2 regions of the Oceanobacillus caeni genome follow, and region 1 is predicted to be linked to the other one. Evidence: a T-box and tRNA genes for the amino acid it is inferred to sense, from the RefSeq annotation. Region 1 holds a T-box; the other holds one or more tRNA genes.
What was found. A T-box is a leader RNA that pairs with one kind of tRNA and senses whether it is charged. The one in region 1 lies ahead of alaS (alanine--tRNA ligase), so its partner is inferred to be a tRNA-Ala.
Positions count from the first base shown of each region.

Region 2: it has a tRNA-Ala gene. The T-box ahead of alaS (alanine--tRNA ligase) is inferred to sense a tRNA for this amino acid. The anticodon was not compared.

Region 1 is NZ_JBHTKV010000002.1:17,518-23,008, forward strand. It holds gene alaS (alanine--tRNA ligase) at 1-2,475, opposite strand, end outside; T-box leader at 2,755-2,964, opposite strand; gene ACFQ18_RS02610 (AI-2E family transporter) at 3,148-4,221, opposite strand; gene ACFQ18_RS02615 (hypothetical protein) at 4,264-4,449, opposite strand; gene recD2 (SF1B family DNA helicase RecD2) at 4,523-5,491, opposite strand, start outside.
Region 2 is NZ_JBHTKV010000012.1:61,187-66,677, forward strand. It holds gene ACFQ18_RS10370 (acetoacetate--CoA ligase) at 1-1,123, shown strand, start outside; gene panF (sodium/pantothenate symporter) at 1,144-2,598, opposite strand; gene ACFQ18_RS10380 (YhdT family protein) at 2,595-2,885, opposite strand; tRNA gene ACFQ18_RS10385 (tRNA-Ala) at 3,014-3,086, shown strand; gene ACFQ18_RS10390 (DUF4870 domain-containing protein) at 3,174-3,494, opposite strand; gene ACFQ18_RS10395 (hypothetical protein) at 3,791-4,381, shown strand; gene ACFQ18_RS10400 (MerR family transcriptional regulator) at 4,840-5,491, opposite strand, start outside.

The DNA.
Region 1 (5,491 bases):
AACTAAATCCTTCGATACACCAGAAGCAAGTTGAACCTTTCCGTTGTTTTCTGTTGCTAATAAGATGATACAAGAACCTAACTTTTGTTTTAAATCATCAATCATATTTCTTAACTGGTTCATATCTCTCACATGAACTTGTTGAGCTAATAAGGTTACACCTTCTATGGTTTCAACCTGTTCCATAACCTGCGAACTTTCTGCATTTGCAAGTTTTGCACTTAATGATTCATTTTCTTTTTGCAATTGTTTCATTTCATGGAACATATTTTCAATACGTTCTGGAAGGCTTTCTTCATTTGATTTAAATAAATTAGCTGATGTATGCAAAATATTTAATTTTCCATTTAAATATTGATAAGCTTCTTTACTAGTTACAGCCTCAATCCTTCTAGTTCCTGCTCCAATCCCGCTTTCCGAAACAAGTTTAAATAGACCTATTTCGGATGTGTTTTTAACGTGGCATCCCCCACATAATTCTAAACTAAAATCTCCCATTTGCACGACACGAACAATGTCTCCATATTTTTCACCAAATAGTGCCATGGCTCCCATTTCTTTCGCTTCTTGTAGTTTTTTAAGACTTATTTCCACTGGAATGGCTTCCCATATTTTCTCATTAACAATTTCCTCGACTTTTCTTAACTCTTTATCAGATAATGGATTAAAATGAGAAAAGTCGAATCGTAATCTTTCTGGTGTTACTAAAGAGCCCGCCTGATTCACATGAGAACCGAGTACATCTTTTAACGCCTGATGAAGTAAGTGTGTTGCTGAATGGTTCTTAATAATAGAATTACGGAATTCAGAATCCACAGCCGCTTTCACCGTATCATTTACATTTAATTCTCCATCTTTGACTATAACACGGTGAATATTCTGGCCTTTTGGAGACTTCTGTACATCCTCAACAAGGGCAGAGGCATTATCAGTATAGATCCATCCCTTATCCGCAACTTGTCCGCCACTCTCAGCGTAAAATGGAGTTTTATTTAAAAATAGGAAAACCGTATCTCCTGTTTTAGCAGTATTAATCATTTCACTTCCGTCAAATAATGCAACAACCTTGGTATCAATCTCTAAATTATCATAACCGATAAATTCACTGTCAACTTCAATTTCACTTAATACAGTATCTTGAACTTGCATAGAGTCTACTTTTTGTCTTGCATTTCTTGCCCGGCTACGTTGTTTATCCATTTCTTTGTTATATCCAGCTTCATCAATAGAGAAACCATGTTCTTCCACATATTCCTCTGTTAATTCTTTAGGGAAACCGTATGTATCATATAAACGGAATACTTCCTCCCCAGGGAATACTTTACTTCCATTTGCTTTCTCTTTTTCAATAATCGTTGTTAATATCTCTAATCCATCATTCAATGTTTCATGGAATCGTTCTTCTTCCACTTTTACAACAGATCCAATAAATTCTTTTTGTTTTAACACTTCTGGGTAAAAATCTTTCATAATTTCCCCAACTGTTTCTACTAATTCATACATAAATGGCTTATTAATACCAATTTCTTTAGCAAATCTTACAGCTCTACGTATGAGTCTTCGTAAAACATATCCTCTACCTTCATTCGATGGTAATGCACCATCACCAACGGCAAAACTAACTGTTCGAATATGGTCAGCAATTACTTTAAATGCAGTATCACCTTCCATTGATTTCCCATACGTCGTAGTAGCTAATTCTTCTGTTTTCCGGATGATAGGTAAAAATAAGTCTGTCTCGAAGTTTGTAGGTGTATTTTGAATTACCGAAGTTACACGTTCTAATCCCATACCTGTATCAATGTTTTTCTTTGGTAAAGGCGTATAGGTGTGATCTGGGTTATGGTTAAATTGAGAGAAGACTAAGTTCCAAATTTCTAAATAACGGTTATTCTCTCCACCAGGATATAATTCAGGATCATTCGGGTCATTTCCAAATTCTTCTCCTCTATCATAAAAAATCTCTGTATTTGGACCACTCGGACCCTCACCAATATCCCAGAAGTTTTCTTCAATACGGATAATTCTTTCTTTCGGTAATTTAATATCATTTAACCAAAAATCATAAGCTTCATCGTCTTCTGGGTGAACCGTAACTGATAATAATTCTGGATTAAGGTTCAACCATTTCTCATCCGTTAAAAATTCCCAAGCCCATTCAATCGCTTCTTTTTTAAAATAATCGCCAATAGAAAAGTTCCCTAGCATTTCAAAAAATGTATGATGCCTGGCTGTATATCCGACATTTTCGATATCATTGGTACGAATAGCTTTTTGAGCATTAACCATACGTGGGTTTTCCGGTATAACACGACCATCAAAATATTTCTTTAAAGTCGCTACACCACTGTTAATCCATAATAGAGAAGGATCATCTTTAGGAACTAGAGATACACTTGGCTCCACGCGATGACCTTTCTCTTTAAAAAAATCAATATACATTTGTCTAATTTCTGCTGATGTTAACTGTTTCATACATTAATCCTCCAATATCGACTTATTAAATGATGAAATCTTTAAGAACAAAGGCGCAAGCGCCCGTTTAGCGACGTACGGACTGGACTGAGCCGTAGGAGATAAAGGAAACACGACGAACGGAGTGAGTCGATGTTGACTTATCGTACGGAGGTGAAGGAAGTATCGCTAGTCGCTGGGCGCTGGAGCCGGACGTGGCTATTTCTGTATCTAAGTGATCCACAGCCATACAAATTTTAGAATTCCTAGATAACTAAAAAAAACTCCTCTCTGCATGCATGCAGGGACGAGATTTATTCGCGGTACCACCCTATTTATGAACTAATTTTTCGTTCATCACTTAGATCATCATAACGGTATGAAACCGGCGAGTATTAATCGCACTCCAGTGTAGCTTTCCATGATTTTGAACTAGGATTTTTTTCAGCCAATGAAAACCCTTCTCTAGAAGCCAAATAATCATGTACTTTTCACCTTCAATGTTTTTATATTAATTTATTATAAAGGAGACTTCCATCAGTGAGGTATTTCCTTCATCCCCCACTAATGGTTAGTCGAACTTATCAGACCTTTACAGGCAGTCATGTGTCCATAACAAACTGAAATTCCTTATACTTTAATCCTTTAAAAAAGACAGACTTTATTAAAGTATAAAAAATATTAAAGTACTTGTCAATTACGAATAGGTATTGTAGAAATATGTGTTACAATCACTTTAATAATTGACATGACGGGAACTGCTAAAATCATTCCGATAACACCAAACAGTTGACCTCCTAATAAAAGGACAAAAATAATAGCAATAGGATGAATCGCCACGCTCCTACCTACTATGTACGGAGATAACAAATTTGCTTCTATAATTTGAATAACGAAAATACTAACAACGGCAAATAAGACTAATTTGATAGAATTTGTCGTTGTAAAAGCTATAATAACAACAGGTACTGCACCAATAATAGGTCCAAAATAAGGAATAATATTCGTAACTCCCATAATAACGCCTAATAACAAAGAGTAATCAATATTCAAAAACCTGAAAATAATAAATGCTGTTAAGCCAACAAAAAAGCAAACAATAAATTGTCCACGAATGTAATCCCCTAAACTATCATCTATCGCGTGAACAATTTTGGTTGTTCGTGTTTCATACTTTTTAGGAATGAATTTCTTCAAAAATAATTTGATTTTGTCATAGTCCTTTAAAAAATAAAAAACCAGTACCGGAATCACTGTAATGGTAATGACCATATCAAAAATTTTCGTATAACCACTAATTATTTTTGTTAATAATTGATCTAGTGAATCCTCTACATTAATAAAAAATTCATCCATTTTATCGTGTACGGTTTCCGGCATGAATGAGGTATATTCATATAAACTATAAATCATCGTTTGATACGTTTTTGTCATTTCTGGTAAGTGATTAGCCAAATCTTGAATTTGTTGGATAATTAAAGGATAAAGTTTATATACCAAATATCCAACCCCACCAAAAAACAAAATATAAATAAGTAAAATCGCTATTCCTCTATGAATGTTATAACTACAAAGCTTTTCAATAACAGGATATAGTAAGTAAGCGATTAAGCATGAAATTAAAAATGGGGTTAATAGCTTCCATAGGAAAACAAAGATTTTACCATAATAAGGAAAGGTTTTTATAAGTAAAAAAGCAAAAAGTATGAATAGTACTCCAAAAATAAGCCAGTATATAATTGATATTCTCTTTTCATCACGAAACATAATTAGAACCTCCTTAGCTTTATTTTTTATAACTAAGGAGTTCTATTGTAATCTTAGTTCTTCTTCCGAAAATAAATCATTTAATGAACTTAAACTACCATCCGCTTCGATTTGATGAACCGCTAATTCATTATTTACTACCGTCATTTCGATGAAACAAGACCAACAATAAAAATTCTGTGCTCCTATTTTTCCAATATCTTTGCTATTACAATTAGGGCAACGCATTATCATCTAAACACCTCTTTTTTTGATGAGTTTTCAATGATAGGCTTGCCCATTTTTTTCCAAAATATACTATTTAATCCATAAAATCATACGGAGATAACTCTTCATCGGTATTTTCAGATTCTAAGACTTGCATTTTTTCAATATCCAGTCTTTTAGAAAGTCGTTCATTTAGTGATGTATATCTCCTGTTTGTATCAATCGTTTGGATACCTTTTAAAAATGCGTTTTTTTCACCACAAATAATTAAAGAATCCTTACTTCTTGTAATGGCGGTATATAATAAATTTTTTCTTAGCATTCTATGATAGGTTGTAACTACCGGAAATACTACTATTGGAAATTCACTTCCTTGTGATTTATGGATGGAAATGCAATATGCATGTGTAAAATTCACATAATCTTTTCTAGGATATACTACTTCCCTATCGTCATAAGAAATCACTATTTGTTCTTCATTTTCCTTATTTTCATCAGGCTTAAAGATAGCCACAATTTCACCAATGTCTCCATTATAAACCCCATCTTCCGGTTGATTCACTAATTGAATGACTCTGTCGCCTACACGATAAATAACGTCTTGGAATCTAACTTCTCTTTTTCCTTTTTTCCTTGGGTTAATCAATTGTTGGAGCTGCTCATTTATAACGGTTATCCCCGCCTGTGAACGATACATTGGTGCAAGAACTTGCATGTCATTGTAATCGATACCTTTAGCATTCGCCTTCTCAAAAATAGTTGTTATCGCCTGAATCATCTGATATTCATTACATGAAATAAAACTGAAATCCTTCGCGTTTTTTAAAGATTCAACTGTACAATTATTATTTTTTATTTCATGTGCCAGTTGTATAATCTTTGATCCTTCTTTTTGTCGGTATACTTCATTTAAGCTTACAGAAGGAATATAACCACTATTTAATAAATCAGAAAGAACCTGCCCAGGCCCAACAGAAGGAAGTTGATCCTCATCACCAACTAATAATACTTGCATATCATTTGGTATAGCCTTAAATAAACTATTTGCTAACCAGATATCTAC
Region 2 (5,491 bases), on a different contig from region 1:
TGTTCAAAGCCAAGGTGGTATTTTATTAGAGCATTTAAAAGCATTAACTTTTCATGTTGACCTTGCTGAAGAGAGTCGCTTTTTCTGGTTTACGACAACAGGTTGGATGATGTGGAATTTCCTTGTAGGAGGATTACTTACTGGTAGTACCATCATTTTGTACGATGGAAATCCTAGTTATCCCGATAAAAACAGGCTCTGGAAGTTAGCAGAAGAAACAAAAGCAACTGTTTTTGGAACTAGTGCTAGTTATATTTCCGCTTGTATGAAAGATGGTATGAAGCCAGGAGAATCCTTTGATTTATCATCCTTAAAGAATATAAGCTCGACAGGCTCCCCTCTTCCTCCAGAAGGCTTCCAGTGGTGTTATGATAATGTCAAAAGGGATTTATGGATAGCTTCAGTGAGTGGTGGTACGGATGTATGTTCAGCATTTATTTTAGGCTCGCCCATTCTTCCAGTTCATGCCGGTGAATTACAATGTCGTGGCTTGGGTGCAAAGATAGAGAGTTTTGATGATAAAGCACAAAGTAAAATTAATGAAATTGGAGAACTTGTTTTAACAGAACCATTCCCTTCCATGCCAATCTTTTTCTGGAATGATAAAAATGGATCCCGTCTAAATGAAAGCTATTTTGATGTATACCCAGGGATTTGGCGACATGGGGATTACTTAAAAATTACAGATCGAGGTACTTGTGTCATCTATGGTCGATCAGATGCAACGATTAATCGTGGTGGAATCCGAATTGGGACAAGTGAAATATACCGTGCAGTAGATAATATTAATGAAGTTTCCGATAGTTTAATTGTGGATGTACCGAATCAAAATGGGGATTCGACTACCCCACTATTCGTTGTGATGAAAGATGGTTACACCTTAACAAATGAGTTAAAACAAGCCATTAAAGAACAAATTCGCACTCAATGTTCCCCAAGACATGTTCCTACAGGTATTTATGAAGTTCCTGATTTACCTAGAACATTAAATGGCAAAAAGCTGGAAGTACCTATTAAGAAGTTATTAATGGGGAAACCAGTCGATCAAGTAGTCAATAAAGGATCATTAACCAATGCAAAGGCATTAGATTATTTTATAAAGTTTGCTGAAAAATACGATTAAAAAAAAGAGGGGAACGAATCTCATAGATTGGTCCCCTCCCCATTTAAACTTAACTGCTTTTTCTTATACATAAGGCTAAATCCTACATAGGCAAGAAAGGATAAAAACATAGCTGAAACAACGGTGTGCATTCCTAGTGGGTCTGGATAAAAGGATTCGAATAGAACATAGGAAACGATACCAACCACCATCGAGGCGATTGCTCCATATTTATTCCCCTTTTTCCAATAAAGCCCCATAATAATCGGCCACATAAATGTTACTTCTAGTCCACCTATTGCAAAAAGATTCATCCAAATAATTAAATCTGGTGGGTCTATCGCAATTAAAAATACAATGATTCCTAGTATTCCTGTTACTCCCATGCTTAGTCGCTGTATCGTTTTCCTTGATGCTTCTGGTTTAATATAATTAATGTAAACATCCTTTACGATAGTGGAACTTACTAATAACAATAAGGAGTCTACAGTCGACATAATTGCCGCTAGTGGAGCCGCTAATACAATACCAGCCAACCATGGAGGTAATACTTCAAGCGCAATTAATGGCATTACCGTATCACCAATTTCGACCCCAGGCATAACGGATCGTGCGAATACTCCAACTAAGTGCATATTTAGCATAATAAATCCAACTACAATCGTTCCAATAATAAGTGCACGATGAAGGGATTTTGTATTTTTATAGGACATCGCTCGCACAGCTATTTGTGGAAGTGCTACTACACCTATCCCAACTAAAATCCAATAAGATGAAACATAAGTTGGAGTTAATGTCCCATCAGCTCCATATGGTGTGATAAGGTTTGGATTTTCCATTCGTAAGTCCTGAATAATATTAGAAACTCCTCCACCAGCCAAAACAACACCAATTAATAAAATTAACGTTCCAACAAGCATAATTATCCCTTGAACCGCATCTGTCAACGTTACTGCACGAAATCCGCCAAATGTAACATATACTAATACAGTAATTACAAATATGAACAATGCTGAAGTATAGGGTAATCCGGTAAGGGACTCAATTAAACGTCCACCACCTATCCACTGTGCAGCCATTGTAGAGAAAAGGAATATAACAATACTAAATGCGGAAAGTAGCTCTACCCACTTAGATTGATAACGCTCCTTTAAAAAATCTACAATGGTAATTGCTTTATATTGGCGGGCTACAATGGCAAAGCGTTTTCCCAATATCATTAATGTAAAGTAACCAGTCGCTATCTGTGTTACGGATAGAAGCACCCAGCCTAGCCCTTCATTATAGGCAACACCTGGACCACCTATAAAACTACTTGCACTTCCATATGTGGCCATCATCGTCATAGCTAGTACAAAGCCACCTAAACTTCGTCCACCTAAGTAATAATCTTGAAGAAATGATTCTGATGACTCTTTTTGCCGACTAGCAAATAATCCAACTAAAAAGATTAATACTACTGTCCCAAAAAGGGTAATGGTAGCTTGCCAATTCATTTATCTTTTAACTCCTCATCCTCAAATGGTATATCTTTAAAGAAACCTTTTACTATGATAAAAACTAGTATACATATGATGATACTTCCAAGTACACAGCTATAAAAAAACCATGATGGAAATCCAAAAACATAGGAATACTCAGAAGGATCTTTACTACCCAGTCCATATGCAAAGGCAAACCACCATACAAAGTTGAATAAAAATAACCCCACACCAATTAAGGCTTCACGATTGCCTATTTTTATACGATAATCTACCTTTTGATTCTCTTTATCCTTATTCAAGGTCCATCCTCCTAGTAATTATATATTCTATATAATAATGCAATACTTAGTTAAGTGTAAATCATTTAGACCATTTATTAAATGGATATTGAAATAATTAGTATTCCCCTATATAATGGTAATAAATCGGGGCATTAGCTCAGCTGGGAGAGTGCTTCACTGGCAGTGAAGAGGTCAGGGGTTCGAGCCCCCTATGCTCCATTCATAACCAAACAAAAGAACACTCTTGCTTATTCAACTATAGAATGAGCAAGAGTGTTTTTTTCATAACTCCTTCATATCGGAATTCTAATAAGTAATTACTTTTATCCCCTTAATTATATTCCAAATAAAGTAGTATATATCAATAAGGAAACATATGACTACAGCGATGATGGTTGCAATGAAAAATGCTCCAGTAGGTTCTGATAACCCTAATCCTAAGGTTCCAAGAACAAGAATAGCAATAAGTGAAGCAATGGCTGGAATTATATGTGTCCATAGTGCTTTTTTCGCATGTAGTTTGGTTGTTTCATTTCCGAAAATCCACACAAGGATTGGAAATAAGATAGGTGCAAAAAAGATACTCCAATAACACAGTGCAGATAATAATTTATTTTCTTCTATCATAATCACCTGATTTCCTAATTAATAGATAAGCAATTTGAACTTTAGCAACCAAAAACATAGTCGGAAATATCATCAATAATCCTATTACATTTAGACCTAAACTAGGCAATAGCTTTTAAAAATGTGCCCAAGACAACAAAAAGACTCTCACTCGACAAAGTAAGAATCCCCAAATTCAAAGGCGAGAGATTTCCTTCGCCCAACCATATTCTCCCCTTAGAATAACCGATTTATTCTAAGGGGTCAAGGAGTGAGTTAACTAACTAAATTTCCTTTATACTAGGGTAGGTGTTTTGTTGCATTATTTTACCACATATAGGATAATATACCCGTATTTAGATAAATTGTTAGGGGGAATCGGTATTTATGAAAAAATACTAATATTATTAATGTCATTATTTGTTGTTGCAAGCTTAGCAGCCTGTGGCGATGAAGTTACGGAAGAAAAAGATATTAATTCCGTAAACACAGATGAAGAGAATGCAAATGAAGAAAACGATGAAGAGGCGGAATCAGAAACAAAGGAAGTTGCGGAAGTTGTTGCTGATGATAATTACATAAAAGCCACATTAGTAAGTGTAGAACATAAGGTGGATGAACTTTTTGATGAAGAAAAATATACGATTAACTTCGATTTGGAAAATAAAACAAGTGATAAGCTGACCGTTCAAGCACGTGACGTTTCGATTGACGGTACAATGGTAGATGACATGGTATTCTTTAGTGAAGATATTGCCGGAGATAAAAAAGCTAACGGTAAAATGGATATCGAAAATTATGAGGGCGCTCTACCAGAAATGAAAGAGGATATTGAATTCACACTAATTATAGTTGATGATGAAACTTATGAAACTTTAGCCGAACATGATGTGAAAGTAGATTTTTAATAGATTATGTTATTAAGGCACTCTTAAACGGGTGTCTTTTTTGTTTTGTAATTATGGAGGTGGTGACCGTTTTGGTGTTCCTAACATCTTTGATTAATTTAGCTGTTGCAGGAATTAACCTCACGATAGCTATTAAAAAGCTATTAAAACAACAAAAGAAACAAAAAAGACTCTCGCTCCACTAAGCGAAAGTCCTAACCAAAACAATAGGTGAGGGATAATTCCCTCGCCTACACCATATTCTATTCAGAATATACAACATCTATACCAAAAACACAAGATTTGGAGAGTGATTACATGATTTGGATTTCTTTTGCTATTTCCTTTTAGTTTAGGAATATCTTTATATACCGTTTGGTACGCATCCTAAGACAAATAACATCCAAATAATCTGTCGGTATTTCCCAGGAAATGTTGAACATTGTCAAAACGTAATCATTACTTAATCTTGTGCCATCTTATTCCGATTGATTACGCTCAGCATATACCGCCATCGCATCTCTCATAAACTTCGCCAATCCTTCTCCAAACTTATCAATATTTTTAGTAAATCTTTCATCATCCACATACATTTGTCCAAGGCCTTTGAAGGCATCAAGAGAGTAATTACCTATTTTATTTAAATAAACGTACCATAAACCAATCTTTTCCTGAGCTATATCAGAATCAGGAGACTCATGACGGATTTCCGCCAACTTTCTGTAAATATCATTAAACTCTTTCTCTAATGATTCCCTTTCATATTTGGATAATTGTTTAATTTTAGCATTGGATTCATCTACAACATGATCGCCCCATTTTTTTCTTGCCTCATCCTCGTATGGGTTATGACTAAAATCAAACCCCTCAAACTTCTCTTTATCAGTCATTTGAATTTCTCCTTTCTTATTTTGAATCGTTTTATCAATGGTTTGAATCATTTTATCAATTCGTTTTCTTTTGTCTATCAACATCCCTCTTTGTATTTCTAATGCTTCTTCTTGTTTGTAGGAAGAGCTATTCATAATCTCTTTTATTTTTTTCAAGCTAAATCCAAGCTCTTTAAAAAACAGGATCTGTTGTAACCTTTCTAAATCCGCTTCAGAATATATACGATACCCAGATCCGTTT